DNA from 2 places in the Acetobacterium sp. MES1 genome. Region 2 is predicted to be linked to the other one. Evidence: riboswitches for the same ligand, from Rfam matches in the RefSeq annotation. Region 2 holds a riboswitch; the other holds the start of a gene.
The links. Region 2 has a riboswitch for cyclic di-GMP ahead of BI182_RS10625 (prepilin peptidase). Riboswitches for the same ligand answer to the same signal wherever they lie in the genome.

Region 1 (10,449 bases), on a different contig from region 2:
CGGATCATTTCGAACCACCCGAGCCGGTTCTGCTGGCGGAGCCTGGGGTGGTTGCTGGTAGGCCACTTCCGGTTGTACCGGCGGGGGCGGGGGCGGGGGCGGGGCAACTTCTTCCTCATCGTCCATGCCACTGGCACCCATCGACATGGTTACAATTTCCCGGGCCAGAGCAGGTTCCATGGCACTGATAAATTCACTTTCAACCAGGCCTTCAATGCTCAGATTAAACTTTATACTAACCAGATTATCGCCCTTCAAGGAAAACAAATCACGAATACTGGCTTTACTGGTAGTATCCAGTAGGGTTGGCGGTGAAATATTGACGACTTTTCCCAGAAATGAAGCTAATGCGCCTGCTGCCGCTCCCATCATCTGGTTCATGATTTCACCAATGGCACTTTTGCTGATTTCATCAAACTCAATATCATCACTGGTGTCCATATCAAACAACTGTGACAAGATTTTTTTCATGTCCGACTCTTGTAACAGCAGGACATTAGCCCCTTCGATTCCCTCAACATAGTTAATCAAAACCCCGATTACTGGTTCAAGGTAAGCGAACTCAAACTCTTCGACTCCGATTGTTTCAATTCTTGGCGTCGTAATATTAACCTTGGTATTTAAAATGGTTGACATTGCGGTGGCGGCTGTGCCCATACTGATGTTCATAACCTCGCCGATAACATCAACTTCCATTCCGGATAGCTTATCTGGATTTTCTACTGCTTCTGTCATATGAATAGTTCACTTCCCCTCTCGTTAAGCTCTTTTATCTGAATCGCTCTTTTTTTCTTGTAATCACCCATTTCTCCCCTAAACCAGACTTCATCGTTGACAACAATATCAACCATCGAATTTGCCGGTTTATTCAACTTGATGATATCCCCAACTTCCAGCTCGTAAATATCCTGGGAGAGTACCTCCGTATCACCTAGGACACCTTTTATTTCCAACTCCGTCTTTCTGATTTCATTGATAATATTTAAGCGTCTCTTTTCCTCTGCCTGTTGATCGCCTCTTTTGATATTCTTCTTGGTTTGAGACATTTTCTTTTTAAAGAGCATATCCAGGGTTGTCGCCGGAATACAGATGTTAATCTTTCCCTGGGTTTCATTTACTTTAATACTCATAACAATAATGACGACATTTTCATCGGCCCCAATCCCCTGAAGAATTCGGGAATTGGTTTCAATTTTCATTAACCGGGGAGAGATTTCCAGATAATCAAACCAGACGTTTTTCATCAGGTTGATCATCCCTCTGAAAAAATACTCCATAACCCCAATTTCAATTTCAGTAAACTCCCGATCTTCCTTGAGGGGCTTGCCTGAACCGCCCAATAACCGGTCAAAACTGCAAAAACCAACGTCTTTGGAAAGATCCATGATGACCAGATCTTCTTCATCTTCGCTGTCTTTAATATCAAAATCAATCAGCCCCATTAAGACCGAATCGGGGAGGGCATTATTAAACTCGTAGTACTGCTGTTCTTCCACCTCGATTATTTCTACCAAACTGTATGTCTGCAGAATTCCTGTTATATGAGAAGACACCAGCCGGGCATAATTTTCATAAATACTGAATAAATGCTTAAGTTGCTCTCTGGTAAAAAGCTTTGGTCTTCTAAAATCGTAATCTTTAACCTTCTTACCGGCCACCGGACTTGGCGCTTCCGGCTCATCTTTACCACTGATCAGGCTGCTTAAAAGGCTATCAATTTGACTTTGCGAAAGAATTTCTGCCATTTCGTTTCTCCTAAGTGTTTGTCTCTAATTCTATTGTGCAACTGTATCTGTTCCTGTCGCAATGTCACTGAAGAAATCTTCAGTTTCGGAAATAATGATTTCAACCCGGCGATTTTTGGCACGGTTTTCTTCAGTATCATTGGGTGCGATGGGCCGATACTGGCCAAATCCCACTGACAATAATTTTGCCGGATCAGTAATATAGCCATTCTGCAAGAATCTTAGCACCTCATTGGCCCGGCTGCTGGATAAGTCCCGATCATCAACTGGTGAATCAGCCTGGGCCGTGTGTCCATCAATTCGGATTGATTTTATCGTCGGCTCCACAGCTTTAAAGGCCTGGCCAATGTCTGATAAGACCTGTTGTCCGCCGGGTTTAATCCGGGAACTGTCGGGTTCAAAAAAGATTGATGACATAAACTTGATCGAAACCGCTTTTTCATATTTTTCAATACTGACTGCATCATCCAAGCCATTTTCCTTGGTATACTGACTCAGGTATTGATAGAGATCTTCCAGATCAACGATCTCTTCCACCGAAATGTCCTCGTTTGGGGATGTTGAACCGTCTGACTCAGTCGCTGTTCCGGTCGTTTCATATACTGCAGCTGGATTAAATATCTCAACCAGTTGCTTATACTTTGCTGCATCCAACGTTGACATCGAGAAAAGTAGGATAAAGAAGATTAAAATCAGGGTGATCATGTCTGCATAGGTATTCAGCCAGGCATCTTTATTGATTCCTTTTTTGTTCTTATTACGCTTGCCCATAATATATACCCCTATTTTTAACTTTCAACAGCTTTTCCTTTTTTACCTTTGGATTTTCCACCTTTTGATGGGGCTTCACCATTCGCTTTCCTGATTTCGTCTTCCGTCAAAAAGTTCATCAATTTGTCTCGGATGTATTTGGGGTTTTCGCCTTCTTTTATGGCAACTACCCCCTCAATAATCAGTTCCTTGATTAGCAGATCCCTCTCCTGAGCAATTTCCAATTTACTGGATACTGGCATAAAGACACAGTTTGCCAGTACCGATCCATAAAAAGTCGTAATCAATGCGACCGACATATCAGAACCCAGGGTGCTGGCACCACCTTCAAAGCTCATGTTTTTTAGCATGTTTACCAAACCAATCAGGGTTCCGATCATCCCAAAGGCCGGCCCCAAAGCAGCGCCCATATCATAAATTTTTCGTTCGAGATCGTTTCGTTCCGAAATATAATCGATTTTCTGGTCAAACCAGGATCTTAATTTATCTGGCTCAATGGCATCGACAATTCGCAGGACACTTTCCTTAAGAAACTCATCCTGAATATCGGCTGCCTTTGCTTCCAGAGCCAACAATCCCTTACGTCTCGCCTCTTTGGAAAGTTCTGTCAGAATATCCACATATTCCAGAGGATCTTGTTTACTTTTAAAAAATATCATCTTTAAATGCTTCGGGATATGTTTAAATGATTTGATCGGAAAAGAGGCGATCAGCACGAAAAATGTTCCACCGATGGTAATAAACATACTTTGAGGATCAATAAAATTCATTAATGCCCCGATGTTAAAACCATTTGCAGAACTGAATGTCATCCCAAAAAACATCGTAAAGACGACTAGGACATAAGCAATGATTGTTGAAATTTCCATAAATTTATACTTCCTGTCAGAATTTAGTGGTTAACGGCTAAAAATATTTCGTTTGTATGCAATTATCTTTGATAGTACCTGGGCTGAACTTTCGTTTACCACATAGTGTTTGCCATTCGTCAGGCGAATGGTGGTATCTGGTTTTTCTTCAATAATTTCAATGATCTCACAATTAAGTAGAAACTTTTCATTCTTTTGTTTGTTTAATCTGGTTAATTCTATCATATTTCCACCTTAAAATATATTTTTTATTTTCATAGTATAACCTAAATAGAAGTAATTTTCAACTTTTTACTAAGTAACAGCCAGATACCAAAGGGGTGGATCCACCCCTTTGGTATCTGGCCAGGATAAAAAGCTCATCCCGAAGGATTTTTTCCCTTCGGGTGAGCTCTTCTTAATTATTATTTGCTATCGCTTCAGGTTAATCAATTCTTCCAGAATCGAGTCAGAAACTGTGATGATTCGAGAATTTGCCTGAAAACCACGTTGGGCAACAATCATGTCGGTAAATTCCTGAGATAAGTCAACATTTGACATTTCCAGATTGGCTGATTCGGTACCCCCAGTGCCATTGGTTCCAGCTTTTGAAGCAATCGCCTCGCCGGAGTTGGCCGATTCCATAAAGTAGCCATTGCCATCCTGGAGCAGGCCGTCGTTGTTGGCGAATTTAGAAATGGCCAGGTAGCCAAGGGTGACAGGGGTGTCGCTGCCAGCTTCGATCTTGCCGATGGTGGTCTTTGTAGCTGCCACAGTATTCGCTGGATCAGCATTCGTAAACATCGCATCAAAAAGATTCGATTGCACAACCAACTTAATTTTTCCTTGCGTATCAGGATCAGTCAATTCAATCGTCATTGGACCATCTTCAGCTGGCATTAAACCACTATAATCAAAAGGAATTGGGGTACTTACATTTTCAATTCCACCGCCCTCATTAGAAACTCTTAAAAGCATCGATTTATCGGCGTCTATTGAGATACTTCCAAAATCAAAGACACCAGCAACTGGATCTTCTGGAAGTTTCGTCGTATCAATTTTTAATCCCGGTAGCTTTGGAAAGGTTAGAATCCCATTTTTAAGCACTGGTTCGCCATAGTTGCCTTCCGGATCATCAAGTTCTTCCCCTTCTTTATTCTGCAGTCCGGTAGCTAAGGAGTAGTCGCCTGATGCGGATCTTGTCAGTGTTAACGGTCCTCCTTGAATGTCTGCATTGGGCTCAAGTGCGACTGCTGCTTTTGCCAGTACATTTGTTGAATCAGTCCGGACCATATAGCCAATAACCAGATCTACATCACCAGTATAGTTTGTATCTTCTGGCAAAACTAAATTTGTAAGCCATTCGGGCATTGAGCCTTTGGTAAACTCAGGATCACCGGCTTTGATCCCGGTAATCTCGCCAGATTTACCAATGGTAATGCCGGTGTATTTTTCCAATTCGATCGGGTCAACGTTGATCGCCTTCAGCCCATTCATTGACAGGGTTCCATTGGCATCCAAAATTGCATTACCTTCAGCATCAATCGGTATCCCCATGACCTTACTGCCAGCACCATCGGTTAGATTTCCCAGTGCATCAAATTTTAAATTACCAACCCGGGTATAACGGTTGGCTCCGGCCGTCGGCTGAACGGTTAAATAGCCTTCGCCAGCAATATAGACATCTAATGCCCGACCAGTGCTGGCTCCGGAAGAAATTGTATTGAGCATATCTATGCTGGCAACCTTGGCGCCGTACCCCAACTGGCTGGCATTGGTACCGCCAGTCGTGTTGGTAGCTTCAGTAGCGGTTGATAAATTCTGATACAGCACATCACTGAAAACCACCCGGCTGGCTTTAAAGCCGTAAGTATTAACATTGGCAATATTATTACCAATTACATTTAATTTGGTCTGGTGGGCTGCCATCCCGGAAATTCCTGAGTATAAAGATCTGATCATTTTTGATTCCTTTCTGTGCCGTTCGAAGCTTATCTGTCGGTCAAAGCTTCCAGTTTCCTCATCGAGGTCCAACTATATAAACACGGCACCATCAATATCATTGAATAGTTTATTTTTCATTTCGTTTTTGTCCATTACAGTAATAACCCGTTTATCCGCTGCATTGACGATAAACGCCGAATTATCCATCATAATTAAGGCATTGCCAATCCCTTTTTCCTGAGCTTTGTCACAGGCATCTCCCAATTTTTCCAAATCACTGTCAGATACTTCAATATTACGCTGTTCTTTTCTGATACTGGCGTGTTTGGTAAATGTGACACTGTTTTTTATTTGTTGATCGAGAAGCTCCCGAAAGCTATTTTCGCTTTTTTCCGGATTCGTAACTTTCGAGGTCTGATTCGTGGGATTGGTTATTTTTTCGGTTTGTCGAATGATGGCATCATTTAACCGATAAAAATTCCCATTGATTCTGTCCGTCATTGGATCACCTCTTCTTAAACACTAAATGTCAATTATTCTGATTTCGACTGCGTTACTTCCATAATACTGCTCATCGGGTAAGACACACCATTCACAATCACCTGAGCATCGCCGTCATATAAGTTGACACCTTCAACAACCCCTGATACCACATGGAGAGATCCATCAGAAGCGTTTTCTGCCAGAGTAATGTCTTTTCCAATCAAACTCATGGAGTAAACCGTTTTGGTCATTTCATTCAGTTCAGTCAAGGCCTGCACCATCGAAAATTGAGCCATCTGGGTTGTATATTGCGAGGTGTCTGCGGTATTGTTCATATCCTGATTCTGTAACTGGGCCACCATCAACTTGAGAAAATCATCCATATCCAAAGATGTGCCGGTTTTCTTTGTCGAAGTAGTTGTTGCTGACGTCGCTGCTGCGGTACTTAAATAATTATTAATACTATCAATCGCCATTATATCTTCCTCCTTAAATCAAATAATTCACACGGTGGTTGGTATAGTTCTGGAGATTCTGGGGAATTAATACCGATTCGTCTTCATCACCATTTGTTGTGATGCTGTTTAATACTCCGCTGCTTTTAATAAACCGTTCTCTTAACAGAGCCTGATTTTGATTTTGATTGGGATCAGAACCATTGTTCATCATAAATGCTGCGTTCTGACTATCGCCACTTTGTTCTACCGGGGTATTTAAGTGCACCGTTTCCACTTGAACATTCTGAAGCGCCAAACCTCTAACCAATTGATTAATTTGTTTTCCCAATAGTTTTTGGGTTTCCTGGCTGACGGCCATAATATCAATGATCAGTTTTCCCTGATCGTAGCTCAATTTGACATCAATATCGCCTAAATTATCTGGTGACAAGGTCATTTGAAATACCGTTGGCTTGTTGGGCTCGAAATTCTGAAGAATTTTCTGCTGAACCTGCTGAGCGACCTCTGTTTTGTTCGTTGCTTGAACTTCTGCGCTTTTGTTTGAATTAACAGCGGCCATATTAACTTCCCGGCTATTCATTTTTTCTAAATTCTGATCTCCAATTTGCCCTTGTGCTTTTTCTAGAACATCCGATACTAATATTCTTTTGTCATCAGATTCTTCCCCTGATCGTTCCTCATTCTTTGCAACGCCCCCTGTGATTTTAGAAACATCATCCACTAAGCCAGATTCAGCATATTCAGTTATTGCAATTTCCGGTTCAACATCTTCACTAAATGTTCTTGCCGCCATTTTCGGTTCAGTGTCTTCTCTGAATGTTGTTGCTGCTATCTCCGGTTCAGTATCTTCTCTGAATGTTGTTGCCGCTATTTCCGGTTCAGCATCTTCTGAAAATTTTATTTCTGTCAACACAGGTCTAACGGCTTCAACCTGTTTAAACATTTGTCGCCGGGAATCTGTTGAAATTGTAAATTTGAATTCATCTCCCAGCTCGATTTGATTTTCTTTTTTTAAAGATTGATCACCTTCATTATCAGAGGTTTGTACACTCGCTTGCTCAGGCTTGACACCTTTAACTATCTCCGGATCACCATCAATTTTGACTTGGTTTTCACTTTCCATCTGGCTGGTGTTTTGTTGAAAAATCAGCATCTCTTCTTTTGTAACTTTGCCTGCCAAGACGAGCATTTGCCCCTGATCACTGCCTGTCTTCGGCTCTTCAACCCCTTCAATCCCTAATTTCAGGTTAAGCCGTGTCAGTGCTGTTTCGATACCTCCCTGAAAACTCTGGATAGCCATTAACTGTGCTGAATCCAGTGTTGATAAAGAACTGCTTTGCTGTCCTTCATCGCTTTTTAGCTCCGCTTCCTTCGGTTCTTCAACTTGATCATCAATAGTCGTGACCGCATCATCTTTTAGTGATGTTTGATCGCTTTGCCGTCGATTGTTTTCCGCAATCGATTTGGTTTCCCGCTGATTCTTTCGAACCTTCTCCAAATGATGATCCGCATGGCTGACATTCTGTTTTGACTGATCCAGCAAATCTTTAAACTGGGCGCTTCTTTCGTGTCCGCATGACTGACTGGTGGACGGATTTTCTGATTGCAAATTAAACCCTCTCACTCCCGTCATTGTCGACTTTCCTGTCGCTTGAAACTCTAAATTCATTGCCTACCTCCCTTCGTAAATTTAATTATTACCGATACAAAAACGTACCGCTAACATATCGAACAATTAAAATTGTTCGTTTATTATAACAGCCGAAACGACCGCAATAACCTACATACTATATGTATACTATATAAGCGAAAAAGACCTCTGTAAACATCTATATCACAAATTAAATTGGATCTTAAGAAAACTCCTATTTTAAATAACAATTGTTTCCGTCAAAAGAATCTTTCCTGAAAAACAAACCGGTCATTATTATATAACAGTCGACTATAACCCTGCAACTCATTTTATGGTTTAATTTCTAACAAAAAAAAGCAGCGACATTGCCACTGCTCATCATGGTAATCACCATCTCAATTTGCAACTGGCTGTCATATACCACCGTATTTAGACCCTGTAGTTTTGCGTCCTTACTTTTCAATAAGTATGCCAATATTACGTTGTTGTAATATTACGATATAATCCTCTCATTGTCAATGAAAATATTACTTTCTTTAAGGTAAATTTCTTGTAAACACCTCTATTTAGCTGTATTTATCTGCGTTTTGACCCTACCAGGTTGGTTGTATTTATTGCTGACTATCTTCCATCTCATTGTCATAATCATCTTTGGCAATCAACCCCTGATGCAGTTTTAAACCTAAAATACCCTGGGCAATGTTCGAGGCATGATCACCAACCCGTTCAATATTGGTCAACAGATCCAGAAAAATGACTCCGGCATAAGGATTGCAGATTCCCTCGTTAAGACGACGGATGTGGTCATCCTTTAAGCTTTCTGTCATTTCATCAATTTCTTCTTCTTCATCAAGAATTTTATAACATAAGCTTGACTCTTCTGTTTCCATTAATTCTACCATATCTCTGAGTGTGTTGGAAGTCAAACTGATTAAATTTAACACTTCCTGATTGGCAATATCACTGAAGACGATTTTATTAGTCGCCCGCATCTCAGCCAGCTCCCCGATATTCATGGCATGATCGCCAATTCGCTCCAGATCATGGCTCCCTTTCATGACGAAGGCCAGACGATCATTTTCTTCTTCCGACATATTTTCGTTTGAAAGCTTAACCGAGTATTCCACGATGCCTTGCTGAAATTCATCAATGCGTTCTTCCCGCTTAACTATTTCTTCAACCAGCTTTTCATTCCCATCCATGATGGATTCACAGGCGATTTTAAAATTCTTAAAACTCATTTCGGCCAGGCGATTTGTTTCTTTGACAACCTGACCTAAAGCAACAGAAGGATTATTGAGCAATCGATCATCCAGCTGCAATCCTTTTTCTTCTTCTTTCTCAGGATAGATTCGATCCAGAAAGGTGACAAAATAATTAATCAGGGGGAATAATACAATGGTGTTGGCTACATTAAAAAAGGTATGCGCCATGGCAATTTGTCTTGCCACATTGGGAACCACCTCACCGCTACTACTGATAAATACGCCGGAAATACTGACAATGAATTCATAAATGGGATTAATCGCCATGATGCTGTCCATCCCAACGAGCAGGATCATCACCCAGATGGCGCCAAAAACATTAACAAAAAGGTGGATAAAGGCCGCTTTTTTTGCGGCCGTGGAGGTGCCAATGCAGGAAATCAGAGCGGTCACACAGGTTCCAATATTGGTACCGATTAAAATGGGAATACAGATTTGGATCGCACCGGTTCCCCCAATACTGGCAAATACCCCTGACAAGGCCAGTGCCTGGAGCAAACCAATGGAGGCACTACTGCTTTGTATGATACCGGTGATCAGGGTTCCGATCAAAACTCCCAGCAGCGGATTTTTTCCATAAGTTGATAACAGATAAATGAAATCTTCACTTTCCCGGAGTGGCTCCATTGCAGTTGACATCGCAGCGATACCAAAGAATAAGATCCCAAAACCAAGCATGATACTGCCCCAATCGCGATTTTTTTTGCGGGAACTGAAAAGCGTTATCAGGGCACCAAAGCCGATAAAAACGGGTGCAAGTTCCGTCACATTAAATGCAATTAACTGAGCTGTGACTGTTGTTCCAATATTGGCACCGAGTATAACCCCAGCCGCCTGGGTAAGTGTCATCAGCGCAGCATTGACAAAACCAACCACCATCACCGTTGTGGTGCTGGAACTCTGAACAATCATTGTGACAACGGTTCCCACCAGGATCGCTTTAACCTTATTATTGGTTAAAACTTCCAATAGTTTTTTCATTTTTGTTCCAGCTACCGTTTTTAAGCCTTCGCTCATCATGTGCATCCCAAAAACAAATAACCCTAAACCTCCGAAAAGGCCAATCAGCATTTCTAACGTCATTATTTCCTCCAAAATAATCATTGATTAAGGCAACATCTATTCCAAATTAATAAACATAATGAAAGACCATGCATTTGCAACCTAATATCCTTATGTTAACCAGGATAATCGAATTTCTCTAAATTATATCACCTTTTTGAATTTAACATAATTTTAACATTAACTAATCTCTAAGAGAACCTTTTTTTTAATTATTTTATTTTGTATTTTGTTACTTTA
Region 2 (21,477 bases):
TGATCGATTGACAGCGCATAGGTAACTTTCTCGACCTCAGTTGCTGGTACCGATACCGTTACTGAGGTGTATTCCCCGCCTTTGTCGCCAGTGCTTATTGGGCCAATTTCCAGGATTTCGATATTCTCGACAACATATTGTGAAACGACACCATTTTCTTTTGTGATCCAAATAGTGACAAGATCAACACGATCTCCCTTGACTAAATATCCACCTACCCCTTTTTCTTCATCGACCAGAATGGTCAGGGCCCGATAATTTGGTTCAATGGCGTAGGATAAATTATTATTTTCCTGATTGGTATCACTTAAACGACTGGTCAGGATCTGTTCATTGGCCTCAATGTTCTCCTTGGTGATACGCCCCAGAACATCCTCCGGATTGGCAATTGACAGTTGGTGAACCATCTCAATTGGTACTTCTTCGGTTGTTAGCATCTCTTTTTCAATGACGGTTCCTTTGGGAATGGCTTGAGTTGCCAAAACAACGGGCTGTGTCGCCTGGTCTTTGCCTTTTTGCAGAGAGATTGCAAATTGAAAAACTGCAAATCCGGTGATCACCGATACGATCAATGCAATTATTACGAGTTTTTTCATCGATTTCTCCATTCAACTGATTAATGGGTTTATAAATGGTATTTACCCAAAATACCGGTAATTATTAATTATTCGGAAAGGATCAAATTATATAATCCAAAATCCCCATCGGTTCCTTCCCCGACGTTACTTCCAGAAGAAGCGCCATTTGACACCATATTTAAGAATGAACCAGTGATTTCACCTTTATCAGTTTGATTTTCCAGAAGAAACGCGGCAAATCCCTCCACTACAACGGTTTGTTTATCAACCGTATACGAGTAAATGGGCACCTTGACAATTCTCGGGCATGTCGGTTCGAAATTATCAGTAGTGCAGCCAACACCGCCGCTGAGCGCACCAAAATGGGTACAACCGTTGTAACGTTCATCAAAGCCCTGAAAAGTAGGTCCTTCCATGTTTCCCATTTCTTTTAAGAGAACATCACCAACACTGATTTCACCGGCATAACCCTGGGTAATCCAAATCCGATAATCGCTGGCCCCCCCTCCTTGGCCATCGAGATCAAGTGCTCCAAAAAAGGATGGGGAATCGCTCCAAACATTTTTTTCCCCGTATTTCAAAGTTACGTGCGTCAGGTTATTGCTGGCCAACCTTAATTCCATTTCCTCTTTCGTCAAGCCAATTGGTGCCACCCCAGTGGTTCTGATAACTGGCGACAGTTTTGCCACAGCCGTTCGGGTAAGGTCCAAATAATCGACTCCAAATATTTTGGCAAAATACATCGGTACCGTATTATCAACAGTAACACGAATTTCAGTATATTGACCATTACTGATTTTCCCCAGAATGACATCCTCAGGCGTTAAATCCGGAAAACCATTAAGATCGGCATAATTAATGGCACTCTCTTTAATCTGATTGACCTTGGTGGTGTTTCCCGTTTCGATGGGTAGTAACCGCCCGGATGAATATACGGCTGCATCCGCAGCTTTTTGCTGTTCTCCAGTACTTAAAAACGCCAACCCCAGATCGATTACCAATGCCAGCATTCCCATAATAAATACCATCGAAACGGCCACAATAATCAACGCATCACCTTGTTCGGATTTTTTTATCTGTCTATAGGGAAATTTTTTTAATAAGTTCATTATCTGTCTCATTTACTCCACCTTCATGGTACAGGATGAAGAAAGATTCATGGTTTCACCCTGAACAAAAACACCAACAATTGGAGTCAATATATTCACATCATCGCTGATAACGATGATTACATCACCAAGACGGGGGTTTGATGTATTTGTAAACGTGATGCTGATGTCTACAGTGTCGGCAATGTTCTCAGGAGCAATTGTCCGAATATGCTCTTCAATTGCTGTCTTACTGGTTGAATGAACGATTGCATAGCGTGCGCCTTCTCTTGCGGCATAATCAATACTGTTCTGATTCATAAACAGCCAACCAAAATCGATAATTGCGCACAAAATCATAATCAAAATTGGCAGGGTGATAGCAAGCTCAACAATTGCTTGCCCGTCTTCTTTTTTTATCCGTTTGATTATGTTTGCAAACATGTTTCCTCCCTGATCATTCATCCTGAAGATCTGATTTATTTAACTGTAACTGGAGCAGATCGTTTAGCCGATTAAAAAAGGCATATTGATTACGTCCGGCAGAAATCTCCACTTTGACGTTGCCAATATGCCACTGGTTTCTTCACAGTAAACACAATAACTACCTATAGGCTTTATGCTGCTAATTGGGTTCCGATATCCGTAAAGAATTGACCGATTTGAGGGCCCAGTAACCAGATGGCAGCAATGGCAGCCAATGCAATCCCGGCAATAATCAAACCATACTCAACCATACCCTGTCCATCTTCTTCTCTAATCATGCGTGATAATACGTTTTTCATTTTATTTACTCCTTTTAATTAGTATCTTCGATAAATTTCTATTGATCTATTATCGTTTAAGCCGCTAATTGAGTACCGATATCGGTAAAGAACTGACCAATTTGTGGACCCAGTAACCAGATGGCAGCAATGGCAGCCAATGCAATCCCGGCAATAATCAAACCATACTCAACCATACCCTGTCCGTCTTCTTCTCTGATCATGTGCATCAATTGATTTTTCATTTCAGTTTCTCCTTCAATATTTTATATTTGTTAGTCAAACTAATTAGAATCATTATGCTGCTAACTGAGTGCCGATATCTGTAAACATTTGCCCGATTTGGGGTCCCAATAACCAAATGGCGGCAATGGCAGCCAATGCAATCCCGGCGATAATTAAGCCATATTCAACCATGCCCTGTCCATCTTCTTCTCTGATCATGCGTGATAATCCGTTTTTCATTTTTTCTTCTCCCTTTTTAATAAATTTTACGTAATCGATACCAAGTTTGCCTTGGTTTAAAACAACATTCCAAAATCTATCAGATAATTTGTGTTGTTAAAATTTAAAATTAATACGGATACAAAACTGGAAGCCATAAACGGTCCCAGGGCAACCTTTGATTTCAAATTACCTTTTCGTCTAATGATCAGGTATGCTGTATAGATCATCAGAAAGAAAGTCATTATCATAATCGCAGAAATTATTCCATAAACACCCAAACAAAAACCAACCGCAGCGGCATATTTTACGTCTCCCCAACCAGCGCCCTTTCCAATTATTGCTGGTAAAAAGAATATAATAAAACCAATTACTAAACCAAAGATATTCATTCCAATACTGGCAATCGGTTGCCCGGTAATGATGAAGGCACCGCCCACGAATATCGTCATTAATACCAGCTCATTGGGGATTTTTTTAATGCTGATGTCTACAGCAGAAAGAATGACACAGATTGAAAAGAGCAACATACATTCCAATGTTTTTGGTTCAAGTCCGTTGAGCTTTACAAAGATCAACCAGATGGTTGCGTTAAGCATCGCCCAAAAGATTGTTTTTGTAACATTGCCGGACAACTGATGGTTAGTCAAGGTCTTGACTCGCTGTCTGACTAAATAATCAGTCGCTTCTTTCATTAATACGCCAGTCACTGCTCCAATCATAAAAACTTCTGCAGTTATCAGTAATTGATCCATCAGTATCCTCCATTCGTTTTTTGCAATAAAAAAGCAACGATTTACTCGTTGCAATTAAGGCGAATTAAATACACCTATAATCTGCAACTGGCTGTCATATAAATACTTATTTAGACCCTATAGCTTTGCGTCCTTACCTTTCGATAAGTTTGCCAAATATTAAATTGACCAATAACTGAATCGTATAGAATAAAAAAACAACGCATTGACACGTTGCATTATAATCATCATTAAAAAATGTGGTTGTGCAACTGGCTGTCATATAAATAATTACTTAGACCCTAAAGCTTTGCGTCCTTACCTTTCGATAAGTTTGCTAAATATTCTATTGGCATCATGATAAGGCATATATTATCAATTGTCAAGTGAATATTTTGCGAATTATTTTTTTTATTATATTTGCAGCAGTAATATTTTGCTCAAAATACTTTAGATTACTACTGACATTAAATATAAGATATTCATTATATGCGCCGATGTTTCTTGTGCATCACTCGACTTTTGATTAATATTGTTGTGCAATTTTGTGATATTATTATCAATCATCAATTGTATTATAATAATCTAATGTTGCAGCCGTTTTTTTGATGATCAATGTTATTTCGCGAAAACTGTTAATCAATATAAAGTCAATGCTTAAAATACTGTATGTTGATTTATGCGGTATAATATTTAAATATGAGCTTTGTAGTCAGCCATAAAAACCAATAATAATTCCTTAATAAATATTTAAAAATAATTGACAGCTGCTCCGAATTGTGATAAGTTATAATCAGTTAGTTATAACTAACACAAGGGGATGGAGGGCACCTAATGAGCATTGTTATTATTGGCGGAAATGATCGCATGATTTATCAATATAAAGATTTATGCAAAGAATATGATTGCCGGGCTAAGGTTTTCACCCAAATGCAGGGTGCGATGAAAAAGAAAATCGGCGTCCCAGATTTGATTGTATTATTTACTGGGACGGTTTCTCATAAAATGGTAAACTGTGCGACCGATGAGGCAAAAAGACTTAATTTACCCCTGGCACGGTCACATAGCAGCAGTTTGGCTGCATTACGAAACATTCTGGAAGAGCATTGTGCTCAATGTAAGAATTGCGATGGGTGTGTTTTAAAATCGCAGACCCGGAAGATGTAGTCATGAGTAAATTCGAGAGAGAAATGATACGCCACTGCTCGCCTACATTGGCCGGAATGAAAACTGGTAATTTATTCAGTTATCCATTTACCAGCTATTGCCAACTCGCAGAGCAGCTGGATCAGTGTAATGATATGTTGAATGCTCGTGGTGTCTATCTGGAGGTACTGAGGATAAATGCCAGTCGGGTTTTAATTTATGTTTATCGTGAAAGTCGACTGCTTAAAGATTTTTCATGTCCCCGGGTGGACAGCTTTCTTCAGAATATTGGCTATCATACCGATGATTTGAAGTCTTGCCTGGAATTTTTATCTAAACGGATTCAAAATTCCAGTGAATTCCCTCACGAGATTGGCTTGTTTTTAAGTTATCCGTTTGAAGATGTTCAGGGATTTATCGAGCATGAAGGAAAAAACTGTAAATATTGTGGTTGCTGGAAAGTGTATTGCAATGAAAACGAAACAATCAAACTTTTCAACAAATATAAAAAATGTACGCAAGCTTACTATCAACGATTGCTCAGTGGATCATCCCTGATGAGATTGACTGTTGCTGCATAACTAAAAATTGAACTATTGTGATTGTTTTTTAAAAGTCCATCCATCTGATATTGCAAAAATGGATGGACTTTTTAAAAAAATGGGTTAATTAGGTCGTTTACGGGTTTATTTTCATCGTCTATTTCAAAGAAATGATTAAAAATATTTTCTGCCGCGGCTGAATCCAGTGGTTTGCTAAAAAGATATCCCTGAATATAGTCACAACCGCCACGCTTTAATTGCCAATATTGATTCCAATCCTCGATTCCCTCTGCGGTGATTTCCAGTTTTAGACTATGTGCCAATGAAATTAGACTATCCATGACCTGATTGTTTTTGAGGTTTAGAAACTTTTCATTGATGGATTTATCCAATTTAACCTTATCCACTGGTATATATGTCAGGTAATTCAGAGACGAATAGCCGGTACCAAAGTCATCCAGGGCGATTTTGAAACCAGCATCTTTTAATCCCTGCAAAAAAGACATCGTTTCAGTATCATTCTCCAGCAGAATGCTTTCTGTAATTTCGATTTCAATCATTTCTGGTTTAACTGCATGAGTCGTTATGAGTTGCCCCAGATATGCGATAAAATTTTTATCCTTCAATTGTTTACTGGAATAATTAATCGCAATTATTTTTTCTCCGAACCCCATATCTCGCCACTTCGCAAATTGTTCAATCGCAGATTTAGCTACCCAACGCCCAATATTAATAATCAGCCCAGTATCTTCTGCAACTGGGATAAATTGATCTGGTTGGATATTATGATCTTTTAATCGCAATAATGCTTCGAACCCATGGATTTGAGCTGAGCACAAGTCGACTTGCGGCTGATAGAGAAGTTTGAAGCCATCTGTTTCTAAGGCTTCTCGAATAATCGCTTCTATTTCGATTCGGGTATTTATAATGTCTTTCATTTCAGAGTAATAAAAGATGTAGTTGTTTTTACCGCTATGTTTAACATGATACATCGCTGTATCGGCATTCATTATAATTTGATTGATGTCACAACTGTCTTCCGGAAAACAGGTTAAGCCCATACTGATATTGATATTATTGGCTTTGCCGTTGAGTACAAATGCTTTATCAAAGGCTGCTTTTGTAGTTTGAGCGAATTTTTCAACTTCCTGGGTTCCATTAATATTTTTCATTAAAATCAGGAATTCATCACCGCCGAAACGGGAAATAAACGTCTTTTCATTGGAAATGTTACTGAGTCGATGGGCAATCATTTTTAAGATCTCATCACCATAAACGTGTCCCTGGGTATCATTGATCGCTTTAAAGTTATCGATATCAAACAATAAAACGGCTCCAGGTTTACCAGAGTCCAGTGCATCCGAGAGTTTTTCTAAAAAACTCATTCGATTTGGCAAATCGGTTAAAAAATCATGGGTCGCAAGGTATTCAATATAATCTTCCTGTTCCTTCATTCGTGTCGTATCCATAAGAATTCCATGAATTTGTTTAATAACACCATTTCCCTGGGCTATTCCTCTGCCCCGGAATAGTATCCATTTTACTTTATTATCCTCATCGTTAATGGGGATCTGAATATCAATCTCATTTTTACGCCCAGTGCAATACGACTGTATTTCGTATAATAATCTGTTTTTGTGTTCCGGATCGGTTAATCGACTCAATAAATCTTCAAATTTTTCGTTTTCATTAAGGATTCGACTGACATTAGAAAAGTTATCAGATATTAGAATTTCGTTGGTATCTAAATCCAATTCCCAAACTGCACTATTTGTAATTTCTGTAGCAATGGCATATTTCTGATTCAGGATACCGACCTCTTTGAGACTTTTTTCAATGACCTCATACTGTGTTCTCAATTTGTCTTCTGTTTTTTCTAGATGATCATTGCTTATTTTCAGTCGCTCATAACTTTCTTGTAATTGTTTTTGAATGGTACGCCGTTTTAAATTATCGACGATAAGAATTAATGAAACAATCAAAAGAAAGAGTATTAGAACCCCAATACTAACAAAAATTTCTCGATATTTTTCCAGTGGTGAGGGTTCTTTGTTAATTAAAACAGCATTTTGGGGAATTAGCGACTCGGGAATATTGAATTTTTTAATGAGATCATAATCAAATATATAGTAATAGGGCGTATCCTCAATAAGACCCATTGATTCCACGGACTTGCCATTCAATATATCCATGATCAAATTACCGGAGATCCGTCCAAAGGCCTCATAATCAATCAGTTTTCCGCCCAATATGCCGTCACCAATTCCGCCGATACTGGTTCGATAGACCGGTATGCTGGTATTATCTTTTAAAAATTGATACTGATCGCTTAAGTCCTTGACAACACCGTTTTTGTCCTGATTCATACTCAGGTATAAAAGAATTGCATCGTTATCCAAATTTTTAAGAATTTCCCCAAACTCAGCAAAGGTATAGTCTGATACGTTTAAGACCCGAAAATCAAGATTATCGAATTCACTTTGAGTGGCCAGAAATTGCCCCTGATCACCTTGACCGGTCAGTGATGAGTCCACAATACCAATAACTTGGGAAGCTTTAGGATTGAATTTATGGGCGATTTTAATCGTTTCGACCATTGAAAATTTTTCGAACATTCCGGTAAAGTAAGGGCTTTCGGCTGCTGACTTTCCCCGGTCGAAGTCATTGATTCCGAAAAACACCACTGGTATTTGGGGAAACAGCGTGTCGTGATAATCGATCATAAACTGCAGGGCATTATCATCCCCAACGAGCACGGCGTCATAGGGCGGCAGATTTTTTAATTTATAAGCAAGATTTTCATAAAACAGTTGTTTATTCTCCACAGTATCCAGCCGCTTAGTATCCATATATTCAATATCCAGACTAACTTTCTCATCAAGCGCAGACTGAATCCCCTTAATTTGCAGCGGAACCGTTGGAAAATTCTCACTGTATGAACTGATAAACAACACCCGCTTATTCTCATTAAGGGCATGGCCAATCATTGGAAAACAGAACAATAAAACCAGGCTCGTAAAAACAACTCCCCATATTGCTGTAATGGTGATTTTTTTTAAATGATTTCTCATGGTGAGCTCTCCTTTACTTCGATCAATTCGTACGAATCCGGTACAGATAAGGATTTGATAATTTCTAAACTTCGATACGATGCATAATTCTATTGCGGCTTATTTAAAACAAATCGACGACTCATTGCAAATACTACTGCCAATAGCAGCAAGCAAAGTGATGCGATCATAAACTTGATACTTATATCACTGTCAGGGATCTGGAGCGATATCCAATCAAAGATTAAGGGTGAGACAAACATTCCTAAATTGACCGCTGCCGTTACCAATGCAATGGCAGTGGATTGATTCTCTTTTCTTACTGCGTTGGCGGCCAGATAAATTCCTGTTGGCATAACAACACCAATTCCAAATCCGATAAAAAGAGCGGCAACACAGATACTGACTAACGATCCCAGAAAAAATATTAGGCTCATCCCCAGTCCCACAACTGCGATTCCGACGGTTATTGTCATTGTTTTTAGGCGGTAGATGATATGGCTGTAACGAAAACCGGTGATCATTCCGGCTGCTGATATCAGGGTGTTGATGATACCGCTAAGCGTCGCATCCCCATAGCCCTTGCTCACCACCAGCAGCGCTATGTTAGTCTGAAAAACAAAAAAGCAGCTGCCAAATAAAAAGATGATCAGGGCAATAAAATAGACGGTACCATTTAGTTTTTCAGTACGATTTCTTGCTTTTAGTTGGGTCGCTGGAAGCGGCTGATCATGGGGCAAATATTTTATGACAATCACAAGAACCGGTAGAAAAGCCAGATAAACCAGATAAGCTCCATTCCATTTTATATTAGCCAGCAAACCGGAAGTAAACAACAGCACCATACTACCGCCATTAAGAAAAGCCGATTGGAGTCCCATCATCGCCCCGCTTTCTTCGCCAGAAAAATAAACGGTGATTAAGGCCAGAGTTATTGTTGCATTAATTCCTTGACCGACACCAATCAAAACACTGGAAAGCCATAAATATTCAATCGCCAGCGGCCCCAGTATCAATCCCATCAATCCACCAGAGAGCCCGCAAGTTAGACTAAAAATCACAAGACTCTTTTTTGAGATCCGCATTGAGAGTGGACCTGCAGCAAATGCAAAAATCACCCCCAATAACGCCGGTAGGGTCAAAACCATTTGAATCATGGTTTCTGACACATTGGGGTAATGCTGTTCGATATCGGCAAGAATGGCAGAAGCGGTCATTGATATCATTAAAAGTGATGCAACTGATAAAATAGCCAGTTTGATTCGTTTTTTCTCCAATTGCGACTCCATATCTCAGTACAAATTAGAATAGTATTTTAATATAATTCTTACCCCCGATAGGATCAAATATTCGAAGGTTCTAGCCTGATAATGCTTTTCATTTCGGATGATGACAATCGTTTTTCATAGCCCCCTTTCACTTAACCAGAAATTAGTTAAAAAAAAGAGAGGTACTCCCTCTCTTATCATGGCAAACTTTTACTTCCGGATGATTTCAATTTTATAGCCGTCCGGGTCAGTAATAAAATAATAACGGGGTTTACCATCACCACTTAAACCTTTTGGCTCAGTGGGTTGGTAGCCCTTTGCGTCGTGCGCGGCCCAGGATGCTTCAAGATCATCAACCACGACGGCTAAATGACCGTAGGCAGTGCCCAAATCATAGGGAGCCACCTGACCATAGTTGTAGGTCAGTTCCAACTGATGACCGTTGGGACTGCCATCGCCTAAAAACACCAGCGTAAACTCATAGGTTGGTTCGTCCCGTCGTCGTACTTCCTCAAATCCCAGAGCTTCTTTGTAAAACGCCAGAGAGCGGTTTAAATCCAATACCCGAATCATTGTATGTGCCATTTTGTAGTTTCCCATCATAATCTCCTTTTTAATTTAAATTTTTCATATTTTTCCCAACAGATCTAGGGGTTGAGCATGGTTTTGTAAAAAGCATAGGCTTTGGAAGATTTACCGATGCAACAGCTGATATAATGATCCAGCAGATCACTAAGTTTTAGGGCTTCAGCTGGGTCGATCTCCCGGTCTTTGAGCTGTTTAATCGGTTGTTTTAAAAAGTCCCGGAGCAGTTCCAGCATGGCTGGGTTTAGCTTATAGAGATAGCCGGGGCTTTGTTCCCGGCAGTCCCGGCAGACCAGGCCATTTTGTTCAATGCTGAAGTGGGTTAAATCCTGATCATGCTGACAAACCATGCACCTTTCCAGAACGGGACGATAGCCTAAGTAGCTGACCAGCTTCATTTGAAAGGCCCCAACCAGAACCAGGTCGTTTCTGGCTTTGCCACCAGAAATGTAGTACAACACATGGAGCAGTAATTTTAATATCTCTGGACTTTTCTGATAAAATTCGTAGGCGTTATACATCAAGTCCAGTAAATATGAAGCCAGGGCCATTTTGGTCAGATCATTCCGCAAGGGATAAAAGGCTTCAATTAAGTTCGACTGATTGATAATGCCAAAATTCTTGCCGGGATAATAGACAAATTCACTATAAGCAAAAATTTGAGTGCTGGCTAAATGGCCGCTTTTCTGGCGGCGAACGCCTCGGGCGATGCATTGGATCTTGCCCTCATCTTCGGTAAAAATGGTCAGAATCTTATCCTGTTCTTTGTAGGGCTGTTCCCTGATGACCAGGCCTTTTGTTTTAATCAGTGCCATATTGCTCCAAACGGAAAGATTTATTCAAAATAGCCTAAATCTTTCAGATCAAAATTCTTATCCCGCCAATCCGTGCGAACCTTCACCCAAAGCTGCAGATTGATTTGGGTTTTGAGGAAAAATTCAATATCTTTACGGGCTTGTGAGCCAATCTTGGTCAGCATCGAGCCACCCTTGCCGATCAGGATGCCCTTGTGCGTTTTGCGCTCACAGAAAATGGTTGCTTCAATGTCAATGATATCCTTCCCTTTTCGGGGTTTCATGGCTGTCACTTCGACAGCAATACCGTGGGGAACCTCATCATTTAATAGGTTAAGGATCTTTTCTCGGATCAGCTCCTGGACAATCCAGCGTTCGGATTGATCAATAATCATATCAGCGGGGAAAAACATCGGACCCGGACTGAGCAGGTCGGTTATCAGATCCAGCAGTTCTTTAACACCATCTCCGGTAACCGCCGAAATCGGAATAATGGCTTTAAGGAAATCGTATTTTTGATATGCCGCAATGGTGATTAGAAGTTCTTCTTTGGGCAACAAATCAATTTTGTTGATGACTAAAACAACCGGGGTCTTGCTGGCTCCCAGCTTCTCCAGAATATATTGATCGCCGGGCCCAATTTTTGTTTCGGGCTCAACCAGGTATAAAACCACATCCACATCAGCAACGGTATTTTCCGCCGCTTTTTGCATGTAGTCACCTAACCGGTTTTTGGGACGGTGCATTCCCGGAGTGTCAATAAAAACCATCTGGGCCTGCTCATCGGTATAAATACAACGAATTGCATTGCGGGTGGTTTGGGGTTTGGCCGAAGTAATCACCAGTTTCTCCCCCATAATATTATTAAGCAAGGTCGATTTTCCGACATTCGGACGACCGACGATACTGATAAAGCCGGATTTAAAGTTTTTGTTCATGATTCACATTCTTTCTCTGGTTAAAAAAACCAATTGATAATTTTTGGTAAAAAGATAATCAGCCCCACGCATATTGACATGATGGCTGCTACCATTACGGCTCCGGCGGCGGTGTCTTTGGCAACCTTGGCCAGATGATGGTATTCTTCGGTATAAAGGTCCACCAGGGTTTCAATGGCGGTATTGATAATTTCGAGGATAAAAACAAAGCCAATTACAATCACCAACGCCAGCCATTCATAGTTTTCGATTTTAAAGATAAAACCGCAGGCCACCGCCAATAAACCGATGCCAAAGTGAATGCGCATATTCGGCTGGGTTTTGAGGGTGTGTAAAATACCTTCAATGGCAAAAGAAAAACTCTTTTGTAGCTTTCGTCTGATCGTTCCCACCTCCTGATTCATTTGCTTGATAGAAGGATGCGACTGGGGCGAGGCGTTAGTCGTCACCCATAATTTCTTTTTCAATACGACGCATCACCGATTTTTCATCATCTTCCAGATGGTCATAACCCAACAGGTGCAATACACTGTGCACCGACAGATAGGAAAGCTCCCGGGTCAGGGTATTCCCGTATTCTTTGGCCTGGGCTTTTGCCTGCTGGATGCAGATCACAATATCACCGAGTAACAAGGGCAAAAACGGATTGTCTTTGATAATTGACTCCCGATTATTTATGAAATCTTCATACATCGGAAAGGACAGGACATCGGTGACAGAATCTTTATCCCGGTACTCCCGGTTCAGATCTTTTATTTCGGAGGTACTGACAAATGAAAAACTTACTTCACACTCCACCTCAATTTCCTGGTGAAGCAGCGTTCGCACCATTGCGTCTTCGACCTCTTCCAATACCGTTTCATCTATTTCAAAATCACTACGGTTATCATAAGCGACTACAAGCATTTTAGTTCCTCTCTAATTTTATCATTTCTTTTTTTTATGGGCGGCTTTGGTTTTCGCTTCGGCTCGTGCAGCCGCCCGCATGGCGGATTTTTTGGCATCCGTCAAGGGAGTTGGGTGTGAAATCAGTTCATCATAGGGTGGGGTGGTCATATAGGATAGCATTCCAAAGCCATGGTTATAATCAATCATCGTGATACTTCCCAATTTAATGTCAAAATGCCATTTACAGTCCAGTGGCAGATTCAGCATATTGGTCAACATACCGTGGATTGTACCACCGTGAGCTACCATCAGAACCGTTTCGCCTTCGGTTAGTTCGGTTAAAAATTCGGCGCAAAGGTCATGATATTCCCGTTGACTCTGACCCTGGGGGACTCTGTAATCTATATAATTTGCCATCCATTGATCCCATTCTGACTGGAAAATTTCGATGCATTCGTCCCGGGTTTTTCCTTCAAAGATCCCGAAGTTAAATTCCCGCAGGCGGTGGTCGACCAAAATTTCTTTCCCGGTTTCTGCCCCTACAGCCTGGGCAATTTTGTAAGCCCGGGTCGTTGGACTGGCAAAGATTTTATCAAATGCCAGTTTCTTATCCAAGGCAATCAGTTCTTCCACCAGAATTTCTTTCATAGCCTCGCCCCGGGGCGTATAGTCGGATTCGGTATGGCCATTGAGGCGATGTTCTACATTTCCAAAAGTTTCTACATGTCTAACCAATACAAGTTTCATTTATTCGTCCTTATGTGATTGATATACTTCTTCTCTATTATAACTCATTTTAATCGGGGAAACCAAAATATTTTTGCCATCCCTGATTATTTTAGTTATAATTAAACCAGAACCTGAGAAAGGATATCACCATGGAAAAAATAAAAAAACAAGCACTCTTTGCTGATCTGGGGCTGGTAGCAGTGGCTTTTGTCTGGGGCAGCGGTTTTGTTGCGTCAAAAAACGCCCTGGACTCCATGTCACCGATGATGTTGATGACAGTCCGATTCGCCGTTGCCTCCCTGTTATCCGGATTTATTTTCCGGAAAAATTTAAAGAACCTCTCAAAAGATACAATTAAGGCCGGTTGTGTGATTGGCTTTTTTCTGTTCACTGCTTTTGCCGCCCAGATGATTGGTCTGCAATATATGCTGGCCGGAAAACAGGCCTTTTTAACGGCGACCAATGTGATTATGGTGCCCTTTATTTACTGGGCCGTCAAAAAACATCGGCCGGATCAGTATAATTTTGTAGCAGCTTTTATTATGCTGCTGGGGCTGGCCCTGTTGACCATCGATTTTTCGGTTGGATTTTCCTTTAATCCCGGGGATGCCCTTACCCTGTTGTGCGCCTTATTATACGCCTGTCATATTGTCGTGGTGGGGATTTACTCAAAAGAACATGATCCCATTGCCCTGACAGTGATTCAACTGGGTTTTGCGGCAATCGTATCCTTAGCCTATGTTATACTAACTGGCGAATTTACCCTGGCAATCCCGATACCCGGACTTATCAATGGCTTGTATCTGGGGATATTCTGTACCTTCCTGGCATTTTTGGGACAGACGATGGCCCAAAAATATACCAATTCCACCCATGCCGCCATTATCCTTAGTCTTGAAGCGGTCTTTGGCAGTCTCTTATCGATCATGATCCTTGGCGAGGATTTTACGTTGATGATGTTTTTGGGCTGTCTGGTTATTTTTATGGGCATCCTCACCGCTGAAACCAAGTGGTCCTTTTTAAAAATAGCATTTCTTAAAACAAAACGGGATAACCCGGAAAAAATCACCGAGATTTAGCTTTTTCTTTACAGATTAATTCGCAATATGCTATGATTACCTCCAATCGCAAGAATAATTGCAAAGGAGGTTTTTTTTTGAAAACTCAATTTAATATTGGAAATCTGGAATTTTCCAAACCGATTGTCCAGGGAGGCATGGGGATCGGTGTTTCGCTTTCTAATCTGGCCGGTCATGTCTCAAAACTTGGCGGACTCGGTGTTTTATCGGCAGTGGAAATGGGTAGTGATTACCCTGACTATAAAAAAAATCCCAAGCTGGCCAATCGACAAGCAATGACGGATCACTTTAAACGGGCCAAAGCGATATCCGGCAATCGGCCCATTGGAATTAATATTATGGTGGCCTTGACCCAATACGAACAACTGGTTAAAGATGCTGTGCAAACCGGATATGATATCATTTTTGCCGGAGCAGGCCTGCCCTTAACCCTGCCGGAACTGACCCGCAATTCCTTAACCAGGATTGCTCCCATTATTTCATCCAAGCGGGTAGCCAAGCTGATCTTAAAACACTGGTGGCGTCACTACGAAGTTGCTCCCGATGCCATCGTTCTGGAAGGTCCCCTGGCGGGCGGTCATTTAGGTTTTAAAAATGAAGATCTGACTCCCGAACGGTTGGCTGAACAGGCGCTACCAACATTAATTCCCGGCGTATTGGAAGAAATCAAACCCTATGAGGATCTGGTTGGACGACACATCCCCCTAATCGCCGGTGGCGGAATTACTACAGCAGCCGATGTCCGGGAAACGCTGGCAGCTGGTGCCGATGCCGTTCAGATTGGTTCCCGCTTCGTTACCACCAACGAATGTGATGCCTCACTGGCCTTTAAAGAAGCCATGGTTAAAGCAACCAAAGCCGATATAGAGATTATTGTCAGTCCCGCTGGTTTGCCAGGCCGGGCCATTCACAACCGCTTTCTGGAAGAAGTCAAATCTGGATTGCGGCACCCCAAAAACTGTCCCATTAACTGCATCAAGAGTTGTGACTATAAAACGGCACCCTACTGTATTGGTTTGGCACTGATTGCCGGTAGAAAAGGTGATCTCGATAACGGCTATGTTTTTTCCGGGGCCAACGCCTATAAGATCTCTGAAATTACCACCGTGGAAGCCTTAATGAATGAATTAACCAGTGAGCTTGGTTAAAAATTTTTTTTAGAGAGCTATTAAATCTTAAGACCGCCTAAGAAACTATCCAGAACCAGAGCTTTTCTTGACAAATATTTTTTTAGCGCTATAATTAGTTAGACAATCTAATAAATATGGAGGTGACCCTTTGGACTCTTTTTCTTCCCAACTCAACGCCGTTCTGGTTGATACATTCAATAATATTTTAAAATTTGAAGAGGATTTACTCAAGCAATCGACAAATATTGATTTATCAATCAATGAAATGCATCTAATTGAGCATGTGGGAAAAAATACAAATGATGGAAGAACCATAAGTGATCTTGCCCAAAGTCTAAACATTACCCTCCCCTCAGTAACAGTGGCCATTAATAAACTGGTCAAGAAGGGGTATGTAAAAAAAGAGAAAAGCAATACCGATGGACGAGTTGTGTACGTCCGCCTTACCGACAAGGGCTTGCGGATCGATAAAATTCACCAGTATTTTCATGTAAAAATGGTGAAAGATATTGCTAAAGAAATGACTGATGAAGAAAAAGAAGTTTTAATTCATGGCATGGAAAAATTAAATGGTTTTTTCAGAAAAAAATTATCAAGACTCGCTGACGAAAATGAGTCGTCCGAGCCTTGATGTTTGGAGGAACAAATGTCCTTTACAATTATCGGAACCGGTTCTGCGTTGCCCAAAACAATCCAGACCAATGAAGACCTCGCCCAGTTTCTGGATACGTCCCATGAGTGGATCGTTTCTCGAACTGGCATTGAAGCCAGGCATATTTGTGTCGATGAGTCCATTTTGGATATCGCCCTGGAAGCCAGTGTGAACGCTCTGGCAAACGCCCAAATCAAACCAACTGAGCTCGATCTGATTATCTGCCCCACTCTTGGCGGTGATACTGTCACCCCTTCTCTGGCCTGCCTGATTCAGGAACAACTTGGTGCGACCTGTCCCAGTTTTGACCTTAATGCGGCCTGTTCTGGCTTTGTCTATGGGCTGGACGTGGCTGATGCCTATTTTTCCCGCAATGGTGATATGAAAATTTTAGTCATTGCGGTGGATGCAATGTCCAAACTGGTGGACTGGCAGGATCGGGCCACCGCCGTTCTTTTTGGCGATGGTGCCGGTGCGACGGTGCTGACCAGCGGCGACAGCCTCAAAGCGATCCAACTGACTGCCGTCGGAAATCAGCATGCCTTAAGCATTCCCTGGCCCAAGGGTAACCATCCCCTGACCACAGGACAGCCCCATCCAGCTCCCTATCTGCTGATGGATGGGCCGGAGGTTTATCGCTTTGCAGTAGCTGCCATCTGCAGTGATTTACGCTCGGTGACACAAAAAGCCGGTATTGCTCTTGCTGATCTTGATTATATTATTCCCCATCAGGCCAACCTGCGGATTATCGAAGGGGCTGCCAAACGACTGAAGTTATCAATCGACAAATTTGTTCTGCGGGTCGACGGCTGCGGCAATACTTCTGCAGCCAGTATTCCTCTGGTACTGGATGAACTAAACCGCAATGGTTTATTCAAATCCGGTACCCGAATTGCCTTAACCGCTTTTGGTGGCGGACTGACAACTGGCGCCTGTGTGATTGAATGGGCCTGATAGGGTCTGCTAACAATTATAATTACTAAAGCAACTAAACCGATCTCAAGTAAAAATTTATTTTATAATCTTAGGAGGATTAATCAAATGGTATTAGAAAAAGTAGTGGAAATTTTACGGAATTACAAAGACGAACAGGATCTGGAAGTAACAATGGATTCAACCTTCGAAGAACTGGAACTGGACTCACTGGATACGGTAGAACTGGTTATGGAAATCGAAGAAGCCTTTGATACCAGCATTGAAATGGATGGCGAACTGACAACGATTGGTGATGTGGTAGAGCTGATCGAAAAAGCAATCGCTTAGGTGAAATAGGATGATTAAAACACCACTCTGCGATCTATTAAACATTGAATTTCCCATTCTTCAAGGAGGAATGGCGTGGATATCCGATGCTCAGCTTGCGGCTGCCGTGTCAAATGCAGGTGGTTTAGGGATTATTTCGTCAATGAACGCCGATGAAAATTGGCTCCGCACCGAAATTATCAAAGTAAAAAGCTTGACGGATAAACCGTTTGGGGTCAATGTCATGCTGATGAACCCCCATGTCGATAAAATTGCCCAGGTACTGATTGATGAAAAGGTTCCGGTGGTTACTACCGGAGCTGGCAATCCCGGAAAATTTATGAAAATGTGGATTGAAGCCGGTATTAAAGTGATTCCGGTCGTGCCTTCCACCGGGTTGGCACGGTTTTCTGAGCGGGCTGGCGCCACCGCCGTAATTGCCGAAGGTGGTGAATCCGGCGGACATGTCGGCGAAATGGCCACCATGCCATTGATTCCCCAGGTCTGTGACGCAGTTTCAATTCAGGTCATCGCTGCTGGTGGTATCGGTGATGGCCGGGGGATCGCCGCAGCGCTGATGCTGGGGGCTGTGGGCGTTCAACTGGGCACCCGATTCTTAGTCGCCCACGAAACCAACATCCATGAAAATTATAAAGATAAAATTATTAAAGCCAAAGATATTGACACCATCCTCAGTGGACGAACATTGGGTCATCCGGTCCGATCTCTGAAAACAACCTTCTCAAAAGATTTCATAAAATTGGAAAATGACCCAACTGCGCCACCAGAAGCTCTGGAAGAATACGGTCGGGGTGCCCTTCGCATTGCCGCTCAGGAAGGTGATTCTCAAAAAGGTTGCTTCATGGCTGGCCAGATTGCCGGCATGATAAAAGAAAAACAAAGCGTGAAGGAAATCATCTTAACACTGGCCAAAGAAACCGAAACAGTATTAAAAGGAGGCTTACAATGGGTAAAATAGCACTGCTTTTCCCGGGTCAGGGATCTCAGTATGTTGGTATGGGCAAACCCCTCTACGAACACTGCGTGTCTTCGCGAACGATTTTTGACCAAGTTAATGCCGTTCATCAGGGCACCACTGCCCTCTGTTTTGAAGGGCCTTCCGAAGCCCTCAATCAAACCGAAAACACCCAACCCTGTATTTTTGCTGTCGAATTGGCAGCCCTGGCTGCTTTGCAATGTGTTGGCGTTGAAGCCCAGGGAATCGCTGGATTCTCGCTGGGGGAAGTAACCGGATTGGTAGCCGCCGGAGTTCTGTCAATGGACGATGGTTTAAAGTTTGTTAAAAAGCGTGGCCGGGCGATGGAAGAGGCCGCACAGATGACGCCTGCAACCATGGTAGCGGTTTTAAAACTTGAAAATCCCAAAGTGGAAGCACTCTGCAAGGAATTCAACCAGTGTTACCCGGTTAACTATAATTGTCCCGGGCAGCTGGTTGTCGCACTTTTAAAAGCCGATCAGGAATTGTTTTTAACCCGGGTTAAAGAGCTGGGCGGCCGGGGTATTCCCCTGACCCTGTCTGGCGGTTTTCACTCGCCTTTTATGACCTATGCCACTAAACTGCTTGAAAAGCGGATCTATGAATTGACCTTCACTGAAGCGTCAATTCCCCTCTATTCCAACGCCTATGCCAAGCCCTACCCTGATGCGCCGGTGGATATCCGGTCCTACATTCTGCACCAGATCAATCATCCCGTATTATGGGAACAAACCATGCGCAATATGATCGCCGATGGATTTACTACCTTTATTGAATGTGGCCCCGGCAAAACCCTGGGCGGATTCTTAAAAAAAATTGACAAATCAGTAACCTGTCATCACGTTGAAACCCTGTTGACCGATTATCTGGAAGCTAAAAACGCTGGAAAGGAATGGACTTTTACATGCTAACAGGAAAAACTGCACTCATCACTGGTGGTGCCAAAGGAATTGGCCGGGCGATCGCCCTGAAAATTGCTGAAGCCCATGGAAATGTCGCCATTATCTACCGCGGTAGTCAAATAAATGCTGAAGCTACCATTGCGGAATTGCTGGCTTTTGGTGTTCAGGCCAGAAGCTATCAATGTGATGTCGCTGACTTCAGTGCCACTAAAGAACTGGTTGCTCAAATTATTAACGATTTTGGCGGCTTGGACATCCTGGTGAACAATGCCGGTATTACGAATGATAAGTTATTAATCGCCATGAAAGAAGAAGATTTTGACAGCGTCATCAACACCAACTTAAAAGGCGCTTTTAACATGACCAAACACGTCGGGGCCTACCTGCTTAAGCAGCGTAAAGGGCGAATTATCAATATTTCTTCAGTTTCCGGTCTGATGGGTAACGTCGGCCAATGTAATTACGCCGCTGCCAAAGCTGGACTGATCGGCCTGACCAAGTCAGCTGCCAAAGAAATGGCGCTGCGGGGAGTTACCTGTAATGCCATTGCCCCCGGTTTTATTGATACCGATATGACTAAGGCATTAAAACCCGAAATAAAGACAGAAATACTCAAACAAATTCCCTTAAAACGTTTGGGACAGGCTGATGACATTGCCAATCTCTGCGTTTATTTAAGTAGCGATTTATCCGGCTATATTACAGGAGAAGTCATTAAAGTTGATGGCGGTCTCTATATTTAGGAGTAATTTATGAATCGACGAGTTGTTATAACAGGATGCGGTGCCGTTTCTCCAGTGGGTAGCACTATAGAACGTTTTTGGGAAAACCTGACAAACGGAAAATGCGGCATCGACTTTATTAAAAAGTTTGATACCACCGACTTAAAAGTGAAAATTGCAGGTGAGGTTCATGATTTTGAACCCCTTGATTATATTAAAAAAAGTGAAATCCGCAAAACCGATCTATTTACCCAATACGGCATTGGTGCGGCTGTTCAGGCGATGGAAGACAGCGGTGTCCAGGCTCATGTCGATCCCAGCCGACTGGGTGTTTTTATCGGTTCCGGCATCGGTGGTATTCATACCTTTATTGATGAATGCCACAAAATGGATGAAAAAGGTCCCAGTCGGATTTCACCCTTCTTTATCCCGATGATGATTTCAAACATCGCTGCTGGCACCATTGCCATTCGCTATAATGCGCAGGGACCCTGCTTGCCAATTGTTACGGCCTGCGCCACTGGCACCCATTCAATCGGTGAAGCCTTTCGCAGTATCAAACACGGTTATGCTGATGCGATTATTGCTGGCGGTACCGAAGCCAGTATTTCGCCACTATCAGTGGCCGGTTTCACAAATTTAACGGCGTTAACAACCGTTAACGACCCGGCCCGGGCCTCGATTCCCTTTGATAAGAATCGCAGCGGTTTTGTCATGAGCGAAGGCGCTGGTGCCCTGGTGCTGGAAGAAAGGGAATCGGCCCTGAACCGGGGCGCTAAAATTTATGGCGAAATTGTCGGCTACGGCAATACCTGTGACGCCTACCATATTACAGCCCCCCACCCTGACGCCATCGGCGGAACCCGGGCCATCCATCTGGCGATGGACGAAGCAACCCGGAGCGGTGTCAGTTTCGAAGAAGTTCAGATCTATGTCAATGCCCACGGTACCAGTACCCCCCTTAACGATAAATCAGAAACCATTGCCATTAAAAATGCCCTGGGTGAGCATATCAGCCGCACCCTGGTCAGCTCGACCAAATCAATGACTGGACATATGTTAGGCGCTGCCGGTGCCATCGAAGCGATTGCCTCAGTGTTGGCTTTAAAAGACGGCATTATTCCCCCCACCATTGGCTATCAGGAAGCTGACCCGGACTGTGACCTGGATTATGTTCCCAATCAGAAACGGGCAGTCGAAAGTGA

Region 1: it holds a riboswitch for cyclic di-GMP, as region 2 does, so the genes downstream of both, BI182_RS12385 (flagellar hook-length control protein FliK) here and BI182_RS10625 (prepilin peptidase) in region 2, are expected to answer to the same signal.

The regions. Positions count from the first base shown of each region.
Region 1 covers NZ_MJUY01000047.1:19,586-30,034, forward strand. The annotation lists gene fliY (flagellar motor switch phosphatase FliY) at 1-735, opposite strand, end outside; gene BI182_RS12350 (flagellar motor switch protein FliM) at 732-1,745, opposite strand; gene BI182_RS12355 (OmpA/MotB family protein) at 1,776-2,516, opposite strand; gene BI182_RS12360 (motility protein A) at 2,534-3,385, opposite strand; gene BI182_RS12365 (flagellar FlbD family protein) at 3,416-3,610, opposite strand; gene BI182_RS12370 (flagellar hook-basal body complex protein) at 3,797-5,326, opposite strand; gene BI182_RS12375 (TIGR02530 family flagellar biosynthesis protein) at 5,399-5,809, opposite strand; gene BI182_RS12380 (flagellar hook assembly protein FlgD) at 5,842-6,267, opposite strand; gene BI182_RS12385 (flagellar hook-length control protein FliK) at 6,281-7,918, opposite strand; cyclic di-GMP riboswitch class I at 8,281-8,365, opposite strand; gene BI182_RS12390 (Na/Pi cotransporter family protein) at 8,494-10,230, opposite strand.
Region 2 covers NZ_MJUY01000036.1:7,137-28,613, forward strand. The annotation lists gene cpaB (Flp pilus assembly protein CpaB) at 1-596, opposite strand, end outside; gene BI182_RS10600 (pilus assembly protein TadG-related protein) at 665-1,699, opposite strand; gene BI182_RS10605 (TadE/TadG family type IV pilus assembly protein) at 1,700-2,110, opposite strand; gene BI182_RS10610 (Flp family type IVb pilin) at 2,284-2,451, opposite strand; gene BI182_RS10615 (Flp family type IVb pilin) at 2,508-2,675, opposite strand; gene BI182_RS10620 (Flp family type IVb pilin) at 2,728-2,895, opposite strand; gene BI182_RS10625 (prepilin peptidase) at 2,952-3,629, opposite strand; cyclic di-GMP riboswitch class I at 3,709-3,793, opposite strand; cyclic di-GMP riboswitch class I at 3,873-3,957, opposite strand; gene BI182_RS10630 (DUF2325 domain-containing protein) at 4,443-4,775, shown strand; gene BI182_RS10635 (DUF3793 family protein) at 4,778-5,335, shown strand; gene BI182_RS10640 (EAL domain-containing protein) at 5,407-8,367, opposite strand; gene BI182_RS10645 (MFS transporter) at 8,457-9,623, opposite strand; gene BI182_RS10650 (VOC family protein) at 9,825-10,214, opposite strand; gene recO (DNA repair protein RecO) at 10,262-11,014, opposite strand; gene era (GTPase Era) at 11,035-11,931, opposite strand; gene BI182_RS10665 (diacylglycerol kinase family protein) at 11,952-12,398, opposite strand; gene ybeY (rRNA maturation RNase YbeY) at 12,370-12,837, opposite strand; gene BI182_RS10675 (histidine phosphatase family protein) at 12,859-13,566, opposite strand; gene BI182_RS10680 (DMT family transporter) at 13,698-14,627, shown strand; gene BI182_RS10685 (NAD(P)H-dependent flavin oxidoreductase) at 14,705-15,775, shown strand; gene BI182_RS10690 (MarR family winged helix-turn-helix transcriptional regulator) at 15,906-16,388, shown strand; gene BI182_RS10695 (beta-ketoacyl-ACP synthase III) at 16,404-17,363, shown strand; gene BI182_RS10700 (acyl carrier protein) at 17,451-17,672, shown strand; gene fabK (enoyl-[acyl-carrier-protein] reductase FabK) at 17,683-18,630, shown strand; gene BI182_RS10710 (ACP S-malonyltransferase) at 18,618-19,559, shown strand; gene fabG (3-oxoacyl-[acyl-carrier-protein] reductase) at 19,553-20,293, shown strand; gene fabF (beta-ketoacyl-ACP synthase II) at 20,303-21,477, shown strand, end outside.